4 regions of the Janthinobacterium sp. PSPC1-1 genome follow, and region 3 is predicted to be linked to each of the others. Evidence: predicted binding sites of a transcription regulator. Region 3 holds the regulator's gene; each other region holds the start of a gene.
What was found. The regulator sigma-54, encoded in region 3, starts transcription at its own class of promoters, with help from an activator protein. The targets are predictions, from matches to a motif close to TGGCANGNAANCTGCTTT.
Positions count from the first base shown of each region.

Region 1: a site for sigma-54 is predicted at 836-853, ahead of prpB (methylisocitrate lyase). Genes of this name have one in related genera too.
Region 2: a site for sigma-54 is predicted at 1,177-1,194, ahead of pepA (flocculation-associated PEP-CTERM protein PepA). Genes of this name have one in related genera too.
Region 4: a site for sigma-54 is predicted at 1,172-1,189, ahead of ACP7EG_RS22125 (TorF family putative porin). Genes of this name have one in related genera too.

Region 1 is NZ_JAFCWP010000001.1:1,090,699-1,092,897, forward strand. It holds gene ACP7EG_RS04940 (hypothetical protein) at 1-188, shown strand, start outside; gene ACP7EG_RS04945 (hypothetical protein) at 313-561, shown strand; gene prpB (methylisocitrate lyase) at 916-1,803, shown strand; gene prpC (bifunctional 2-methylcitrate synthase/citrate synthase) at 1,879-2,199, shown strand, end outside.
Region 2 is NZ_JAFCWP010000001.1:791,592-793,790, forward strand. It holds gene ACP7EG_RS03575 (nitroreductase family protein) at 1-189, shown strand, start outside; gene pepA (flocculation-associated PEP-CTERM protein PepA) at 268-1,101, opposite strand; gene ACP7EG_RS03585 (hypothetical protein) at 1,350-1,523, shown strand; gene ACP7EG_RS03590 (hypothetical protein) at 1,764-1,901, shown strand; gene ACP7EG_RS03595 (hypothetical protein) at 2,031-2,199, shown strand, end outside.
Region 3 is NZ_JAFCWP010000002.1:589,083-591,281, forward strand. It holds gene lptB (LPS export ABC transporter ATP-binding protein) at 1-483, shown strand, start outside; gene ACP7EG_RS10170 (RNA polymerase factor sigma-54) at 488-1,966, shown strand; gene hpf (ribosome hibernation-promoting factor, HPF/YfiA family) at 2,036-2,199, shown strand, end outside.
Region 4 is NZ_JAFCWP010000007.1:270,636-272,834, reverse strand. It holds gene ACP7EG_RS22135 (YifB family Mg chelatase-like AAA ATPase) at 1-640, opposite strand, end outside; gene ACP7EG_RS22130 (accessory factor UbiK family protein) at 752-1,000, opposite strand; gene ACP7EG_RS22125 (TorF family putative porin) at 1,270-2,037, shown strand; gene ACP7EG_RS22120 (P-II family nitrogen regulator) at 2,049-2,199, shown strand, end outside.

The DNA of each region.
Region 1 (2,199 bases), on a different contig from region 3:
CGGTGACCCCGCAAAAGGACAACGACGATTTATGGGATTTTACCTACCACCTGCAGCGCGAGGGCGAGAGCGCGGCGCAAGCGATCACGCGCAGCCGCACCCTGGGCGGCTATGCGGCGCCTGAGACGGCTTGCACGGCCGGGATAGAAGTGGCCAGGACGGAAGTGGATAATCTGTTGCGTCCTTGAGCCAGCGTAAATCGTTTAGCCGGAAAGTCAGCCTGACCGCACGCTGGCGCCTGAAACACGTCGCTAGCGGTCGCGCTTCATGCTACGATTTCCACTATTGAGTCAGTCACGAAGGAGGCACCCCATGGAAAACAGTTCTAAAATTCACTATAAAGGCTGGGAAATCGTTCCCCTGGCCGTGCCCACCACCGATGGCAAATGGTCTGCCAGCTGCGACATCGAACGCGCCACAGCGGAAGGCCTGGAAGTATTCGAAGGCTCGACCATGCAGTTCGTGCGCGACGACGAGGATGGCGCCATTGCCGCCGCCTGCGAAGAAGCCGTGCGCCAGATCGACAACATCATCGCCAATCCGCTGGTGCGGCTGGCTTAGTTCCAGCATTTCCAGCAAACCTGCAGCCGGCGCCCGCCGGCTGTTTTTTTATGTGCGCGCCCGCCGTCCCGTCCGGAGTTCCGCCCGGTGGCAGTCTGGTATGTTTCATGTTTCAATGTTTCAAATGGAATGATTGAAACATATTTGAAACATCATTGACATGCATCGTGACATGCTTGTTCCCTTGCGTGACACTGCACGCCATGCCGATACATGGCCGTTTCCCCCTTATCTCACTGCGTACTGGCGTACTTTCCGGGTGGACGCGCGGCCCTGGCACGGCATTTGCAATAGTGATGCTCATAGCAAGTCCATGAAACATTCGGGACGACCCGAATCCCATAAGGTGAACACATGACTCAATACTCCGCAGGTGCCGCATTCCGCAAGGCCGTCCAGGAAGAATCCCCGTTGCAAGTCGTCGGCGCCATCAACGCCAACCACGCCTTGCTGGCCAAGCGCGCCGGTTATAAAGCCATTTATTTGTCCGGCGGCGGTGTCGCGGCCGGCTCGCTGGGCTTGCCCGACCTGGGCATTTCCAGCCTGGACGACGTGCTGACCGATATCCGCCGCATCACCGACGTGTGCGACCTGCCGCTACTGGTCGATGCCGACACGGGCTTCGGTTCGTCCGCCTTCAACGTGGCGCGCACCGTGAAATCGATGATCAAGTTTGGCGCTGCCGGCCTGCATATCGAAGACCAGGTGGGCGCCAAGCGCTGCGGCCACCGTCCGGGCAAGGAAATCGTCAGCAAGGAAGAAATGGTCGACCGCATCAAGGCGGCCGTCGATGCGCGCACGGACCCGAACTTCGTCATCATGGCGCGCACCGATGCGCTGGCCGTCGATGGCCTGGAAGCGGCACTGGAACGCGCCGTCGCCTGCGTCGAAGCGGGCGCCGACATGATCTTCCCGGAAGCCATCACGGACCTGGACATGTATGCCACGTTCGCCAAGGCCGTCAACGTGCCTATCCTGGCCAACATCACGGAATTCGGTTCCACGCCGCTGTTCACGCTGGACGAACTGCGCAGCGCCCACGTGGGCCTGGCCCTGTATCCGCTGTCGGCTTTCCGCGCCATGAACAAGGCGGCCGACAACGTCTACCGCGCCCTGCGCCGCGACGGCACGCAAAAAAATGTCGTCGACACCATGCAGACGCGCATGGAGCTGTATGAATCGATCAACTACCACGACTTCGAGCAAAAGCTCGATGCGCTGTTCGCCGCGCAAAAGAAGTAAGCACCTATACAAGAGCGGGCCTTGGGAGGTCCAAGCCCGCCGCACTGGACTGACAATCATCTTCTGGAGAACACTATGACCGCACCGCAAGTCGCTACTTTCAAGCCTAAAAAATCCGTCGCCCTGTCCGGCGTTACTGCCGGCAACACGGCGCTGTGCTCGGTCGGCAAGACCGGCAACGATTTGCACTACCGCGGCTATGACATCCTGGACGTGGCCGACAGCTGCGAGTTCGAGGAAATCGCCTACCTGCTGGTGCACGGCAAGCTGCCGACCGCCGCCGAATTGAAAGGCTACAAAGCCAAGCTGAAATCCCTGCGCGGCTTGCCGTCGGCAGTCAAGTCGGCCCTGGAAGCGCTGCCGGCCGCCGCCCACCCGATGGACGTGATGCGCACG
Region 2 (2,199 bases), on a different contig from region 3:
ACCGACGGCATGCTGGAGCTGGCGCAGGAACTGGCGCTGCAATGCCAGGCCGTGCTGGGTGCGGTGGCGTTTGATCGGGCCGTGTTCCTTGGCCGCATCGGCGCCGGCCCGGCGGCCCAGGCGCGCTCCTTGCGCCGGCCGCTGCAAGACTTGCTGGTGGCGCCGGTCAACGGGAGGACGCTTGCGTGAGCGGCATGGGCTTGCCGCTTGCCGCAGCGAAAAAAGCCGCTGAGGACATCAGCGGCTTTCAGACTGGATGATCGCATCTCAAGCCTGGCGTTGCCCGCCTTGCTGGCGGCGCGCAGTCAGGCCCAGGCCAAACAGGCCGATACCGAGCAGGGCGATGGTGCCTGGTTCAGGTACAGCGGCCTGGAATAATTCCAGGCCGCCACCGTCGGCCATCGCGACGAAACTGTTGGTCAGGCTGCCGCCGATGAAGCTGTTGGTATTCCCGCTGAGGGACTCCAGTGGGAAAAACGGGTTGGGGTTGACGAAGAACAACTGTCCTTGCGGCGTCAATGTGGCGTTAAGCAAGGCCTTGAAGTCGCCCTGGGCCAGGCCGGCGAAAATGTGTGCTTCGCCCACGTCGAGCGTGTAGGTCACGATCGCATAGTCATCCCCGGAGACGCCACCCACATTCACCGGCGAGCCTGCGACGTTACTGACCGACAGTGACGTGTCCTGGTTGGGGTCGATGTACAAGGTCATGGTCAGGGTTTGAAAGGTAGCGTGGATCCCTCCAGCCAGCGTATCGGACTGACCGGTGATGCTGAACAGGCCATAGATGCCATAGCCATTCAGGGCGTTCAGTTGCGACGGAACGCTGCCGCCAGTGGGACTGCCGAAAGCGGCCTTGCTCAGAAAGCCTGTTTGAGTGAAGGGATCGTTGCCGCCACCCAAACCGCCAACGATGGTTTGTTCGACGCGCGCGTGATATTCAAAGCTGATGCGGTCGGCCACCACCAGATTGGCTGCGGTACCGGGGACGGAACCTTCATTGACGGTGAACAAAGGACCAGCGAATGCGGGAGCACTGATCAGCGCGGCGCCGATGGTGGCCGCGGAGAGAGCGAGACGCAGGAATGAGGACAGCGTTTTCATGGCATTTCCTTCAGCGTGAGGGTTGATCGGACCAGGTCACTGTGGCGGCTGCCTCAGATAACCTCATACGCCCTTGAAGCAGAATTCGTACCATGTAATATTTGTATTTGAATTCAACAGCTTATAAAAGCAGGGATGCCATTCTTCGTGCTTGTGTAAAAAAAATCGACGTTTTAGCCGGCCTATGGCGCGGCTCGCGGGCGCCAGTCTTTCCTGTCATCGGCTAGAGTGGGGCAAAGGAGGTCACCATGCAACTACCATCCCGTCATGCCCCGCTGCATGCGCACAGCACGCCTGAACCAGACATCCCGCCGCCGCCCGAAGGCGATCCGCTGACGCCGCCGCCGGAAAAGCCGCCGCACACGGAGCCCGTGCCCGTCGAGGAACCGACGCCACCACCGCCGCCCGTCAGGATGGGCTGACAGCAAGTTGCCGCACGCCTGAACGCACCTGAGCGGCGAGGCCACTGCCGCGCGCTGTTTATTTCTGGTCGGAAATGGATTGCGCGGTCGGCGGGATCGCCACGCCAATTAAACAACAAAAATACCAATAAACGTTGCCGAGTGGATACAAATCAAGCGCTAACTGCTGTGTGTCATGTGGCCGTCACGATTCTGTTCTTATAATGAGACATCATAAAAATTCTTGTACAGGAGACCATCATGGGCAATTCCTTGCATAACAAAATCTACCTGGGCCGGCGCCCTGTGATCACCAGCAAAAACCTCGCAGCGCTGGCCCTGGCGGGCGCCGTGGCTGGTTGCGGACTGGCATGGCTGCTGCTGCGCAGCTACAAATAACGCTCATCACGCCCGTGTTTCCGCCGCCTGGCCGGCTGGCGGGCGGCGCTAGATTCACGTTGCCTGTTGCCGATGCGCAGCGGGGCGCGTACCATGGGGGCCGAACACCTGGCCTTTTATGGAAAAGTAATGAAGAACGAGAAATTAACAACCGATGAATATGACGCGCTGGAGCAAGTTGCACGCGGCATCAAGACCGAGCGCCCCAGTGCTTGCGTTGCCCGCAACGCCAAACGCCTGTCCGGCCTGAAGCTGCTCAGCTATGCACGCGATGGCCGTCTGTCCATCACCGAGAAAG
Region 3 (2,199 bases):
GAAGCGTCCGTCTTCCGCAAGCTGACGGTGGAAGACAATATCCGCGCCGTGCTGGAAATCCAGACCGTCGAAGGCCGTCCTTTGAAGAAGGCCGAGATCGAGGAGCGCCTGGATAAATTGCTGGCCGACTTGCAAATTGAAAAGTTGCGCGAGAATCAGGCGCTGTCCCTGTCGGGCGGCGAGCGCCGCCGTGTGGAAATCGCCCGCGCGCTGGCCACCGACCCGCGTTTCGTGCTGCTCGACGAACCGTTTGCCGGTGTCGACCCCATCGCCGTGATCGAGATCCAGCGTATCGTGCGCTTCTTGAAGGAGCGCAATATCGGCGTGCTGATCACCGACCATAATGTGCGCGAGACGCTGGGTATCTGCGACCGTGCCTACATCATCAACCAGGGCTCGGTGCTGGCGTCGGGACGCCCCGACGACATCATCGCGAACGAGTCGGTACGCCGGGTCTATCTGGGCGAACACTTCCGCATGTGAGCCAATGAAACAATCATTGCAGCTGCGCACTTCGCAGCACCTGGCACTGACGCCGCAGTTGCAGCAATCGATACGCCTGTTGCAATTGTCTACCCTGGAATTGCACCAGGAACTAGAGCAACTGCTGACGGACAATCCCTTGCTCGAGCGCCTCGACGATCCGCTCGACCATTCGCTGCGCCTGCTGTCCGACGGGGCCCTGAGTTCCACGGCCGCGCCGGCCGAAGCACCGCCCCAGCCGCCAGGCCAGGATGCACCCGCGGCGCCAGCCGAAGCGGAAACCTTTGACGGCGAAGCGGGCGACAGCCCGGCCGCCGCGGATGGCGGCGACAGCGACTGGAGCGAGGCGAGCCGGGGCAAGGCGCCCGACGACGAAGATTCGCGTCCGCAATTGGAGGCCCACCACTGCACCCTGCGCGAGCACCTGATGGAGCAGATGCGCGTGACGGTGCTCGAGTTGCGCGACCGCGCGCTGGTCGAGCTGATCATCGACGCGCTCGACGACAATGGCTACCTGGAAGAGTCGCTCGACGACATCCTGGCGCGCTTGCCGGAAGAGCTGGAAATCGATGCCGACGAGATGCGCACGGCCTTGTCCCTGCTGCAAAGTTTCGATCCGCCCGGTGTGGGTGCGCGCAACGCGTCCGAATGCCTGGCGCTGCAAATCAAGCGCTTGCCGCACGTCGCCATGGTAACGCGGCGCATGGCCCTCGTCATCGTGGAAAAGCACCTGGCCTGGTTTGCCCAGCGCGATTTCAACAAGCTGAAAAAAGCCCTCGATTGCGACGAAGAAGACTTGCGTGAAGCGCAGACGGTGATTCGCCAGTGCAATCCGCATCCGGGCGCCGTGTTCGCCTCGGATGTGTCCGATTACGTGGTGCCCGACGTCGTCGTCAAGCGCGCGCGCAATGGCTGGCAAGTCACCCTGAACAACGACGTCATGCCGCGCCTGCGCGTCAACGCCATGTACGCCAACTTGCTCAAGCAGGGCAAGGGCGAGGGCGCCATGGGCGCGCAATTGCAGGAAGCCAAGTGGCTGATCAAGAATATGCGCCAGCGTTTCGACACGATCTTGCGTGTGGCGCAGGCGATAGTAGAAAGACAAAAGAACTTTTTCTCGCATGGGGCCGTTGCCATGCGCCCCCTTGTGCTCCGTGAAATAGCTGATACACTGGGTTTACACGAGAGTACTATCTCGCGGGTAACAACCCAAAAGTACATGCTGACCCCGCATGGCATGTTTGAGTTGAAATATTTCTTTGGTAGCCACGTCGCCACCGAAGCGGGGGGCGAAGCATCATCGACGGCGATACGGGCATTGATCGTGCAACTGACAGGAGCAGAAGACCCTAAAAATCCTTTATCCGACAGTAAGATTGCGGACATGCTGGGGGAACAAGGCATGGTGATTGCGCGACGTACTGTTGCCAAATACCGGGAAGCGTTGAAAATTCCGCCAGTGAGCCTGCGTAAGTGTTTGTAAGTTTTTTTCGGTTCCTCTGCGGGCCGGATAGGATGGACCGCACGAACCCGATCATCTTTAGGAGTGTGTATGAATCTCACCATCAGCGGACATCATCTCGAAGTGACACCAGCCATCCGTGAATACGTACAAACGAAGCTGGAGCGCGTGAAACGTCATTTCGATCAAGTTATCGATATCGCCGTGATTCTGACCGTGGATAACCTCAAAGAGAAAGAAAAACGTCAAAAGGC
Region 4 (2,199 bases), on a different contig from region 3:
CCGCCACCTCCAGTGCGCGTCGCGCCTGCTGCTGCCCCTGCACATCGGCAAAGTCGGGATATGCAAAAACCTGCGCTGCCAGCACGGGCTGATGGCGTTGCAGGGCCGTCTGGCTGGAGCGCGCGGCAAAATGCGCGCAGACCTCGAGCAGGCTGTGGGCGGGATAGATGCAGGCATCGCTGACCAGCGACGCTTCGTCCGCGTTCGCTTGCGGCAGGATGAAGGCGCGTGGCGTGCCCGATTGGCTGCGCTGCATGGCAAAGGTCATGGCCAGTGCGCCACGGATGGGACGTAGCTGGCCCGACAGCGACAGTTCGCCCGCGAATTCGTAGTGGTGTAATTGCTCATCTGGCAACTGGCCGGAGGCGGCCAGGATGCCCAGCGCAATGGGCAAGTCGAAGCGGCCCGATTCCTTGGGCAGGTCCGCCGGCGCCAGATTGGCCGTAATGCGCCGCGCCGGCATCTCAAAGCCGCAGTTTTGCAGCGCGGCGCGGACGCGGTCGCGCGATTCCTTCACTTCCGTATCCGGCAGGCCGACTATCGTAAACGAGGGCAAGCCATTGGCAAGGTGGACTTCGACACTTACCTCGGGTGCCTCCATGCCGGCCAGGGCGCGGCTTTTCAGGACGGCCAGACTCATCAGACTCCCCTGTGGCGCGAGCGCGGTCAGGATCAGTCTAGCGCTTGAAGCGCCGTCAGGCTTGAGATATGCCAGCAAGGCCGTGTATAACGCGACCTTGCTGGCGGTACTTTATGCCTTTGGGTCGTTCAGGCGCGTTTCCAGTTCGATCAGGCGCAATTCCAGTGCGTCCAGCTTGGCGCGGGTCTTGGCCAGCACTTGCGCCTGGATATCGAATTCCTCGCGCGTGACGAGATCGAGACGGGCGAAGCCCTGGGTCATCATCGATTTCACGTTTTTCTCGATATCCTTGGCCGGCGAGTTTTCGATGGCTTGATGGATCTTGCCTTGCAAGTCGTTAAAGAAGGTATTCATGTCCATGGTCAGTCCTTTTATGGTGCGGCCTGTGCATCGCACCATTGCGGTGCACAGCGGCGTTAATCTGGTGCGAAACTGGGCGGTCCATTGTGCTTCAGCAGCCCGTATCCGCAGTCCTGGCGGCTTGCCGGGTATGTATGGACGGAAATGCACCTATCAAGATGGCAAGAGAGCTGGCACGTATTCTGCTAAAGAAGGTATGAACGCTTTGTGATCTCCAGCCAAGATTTTAAACCTCAACCGCTTTAAAAGTTCAATAAAAGGAAATCGCCATGAAGAATCTCTCCAAGAACATGACTTTAGTAGCAGCGTTGACGCTGGCCATGACCGCCGTGTGCGGTAGCGCCATGGCCCAGGATGCAGCGGCAGCGCCTGCTGCTGCCGAAGCCGTACCTGATAACGTGGTGAGCTACAACGTGGCATTGACCACCGACTACCGCTACCGTGGCGTCTCGCAAAGCCGTCTTGACCCAGCCATCAGCGGTGGTGCCGACTATACCCACAATCCGACGGGCCTGTATGTGGGCACCTGGTTGTCGAGCATCAAATGGATCAAGGATGGCGGCGGCGATACCAATCTGGAATGGGATATCTACGGCGGCAAGCGGGGCGAGATCAGCAAGGATTTTACCTATGACGTGGGCGGCCTGTACTATTTCTATCCCTCGAATGGACTGAGCACCAATGCCAACACTTTCGAGCTGTATGGCCAACTTGGCTACGGCCCTGCCTATATCAAGTACTCGCACTCGACGACCAATCTGTTTGGTGTCGCCGACAGCAAGAACAGCGGCTACCTCGATGTGGGCGCGAATATCGATATGTACGAAGGTTATCTGCTGAACCTGCATGTGGGCCGCCAGAAGGTCGCGCACAACGATTCCCTCAGCTACACCGATTACAAGCTCGGTGTCACCAAGGATTTCGGCATGGCAACCGTTGCCCTTGCCTACGTCAAAGCCAATATCACGTCGCTGGCGCCGAATGGCAAGAACCTGGCGAAAAGCGGCCTCGTACTGACCGTGTCCAAAACCTTTTAAGCGAGAATGCCATGAAAATGATTACAGCAATCATTAAACCGTTCAAACTGGACGAAGTGCGTGAAGCCTTGTCGGCTATCAATGTGCAAGGCATTACCGTCACCGAAGTGAAAGGTTTCGGTCGCCAGAAAGGTCACACGGAACTCTACCGTGGCGCCGAGT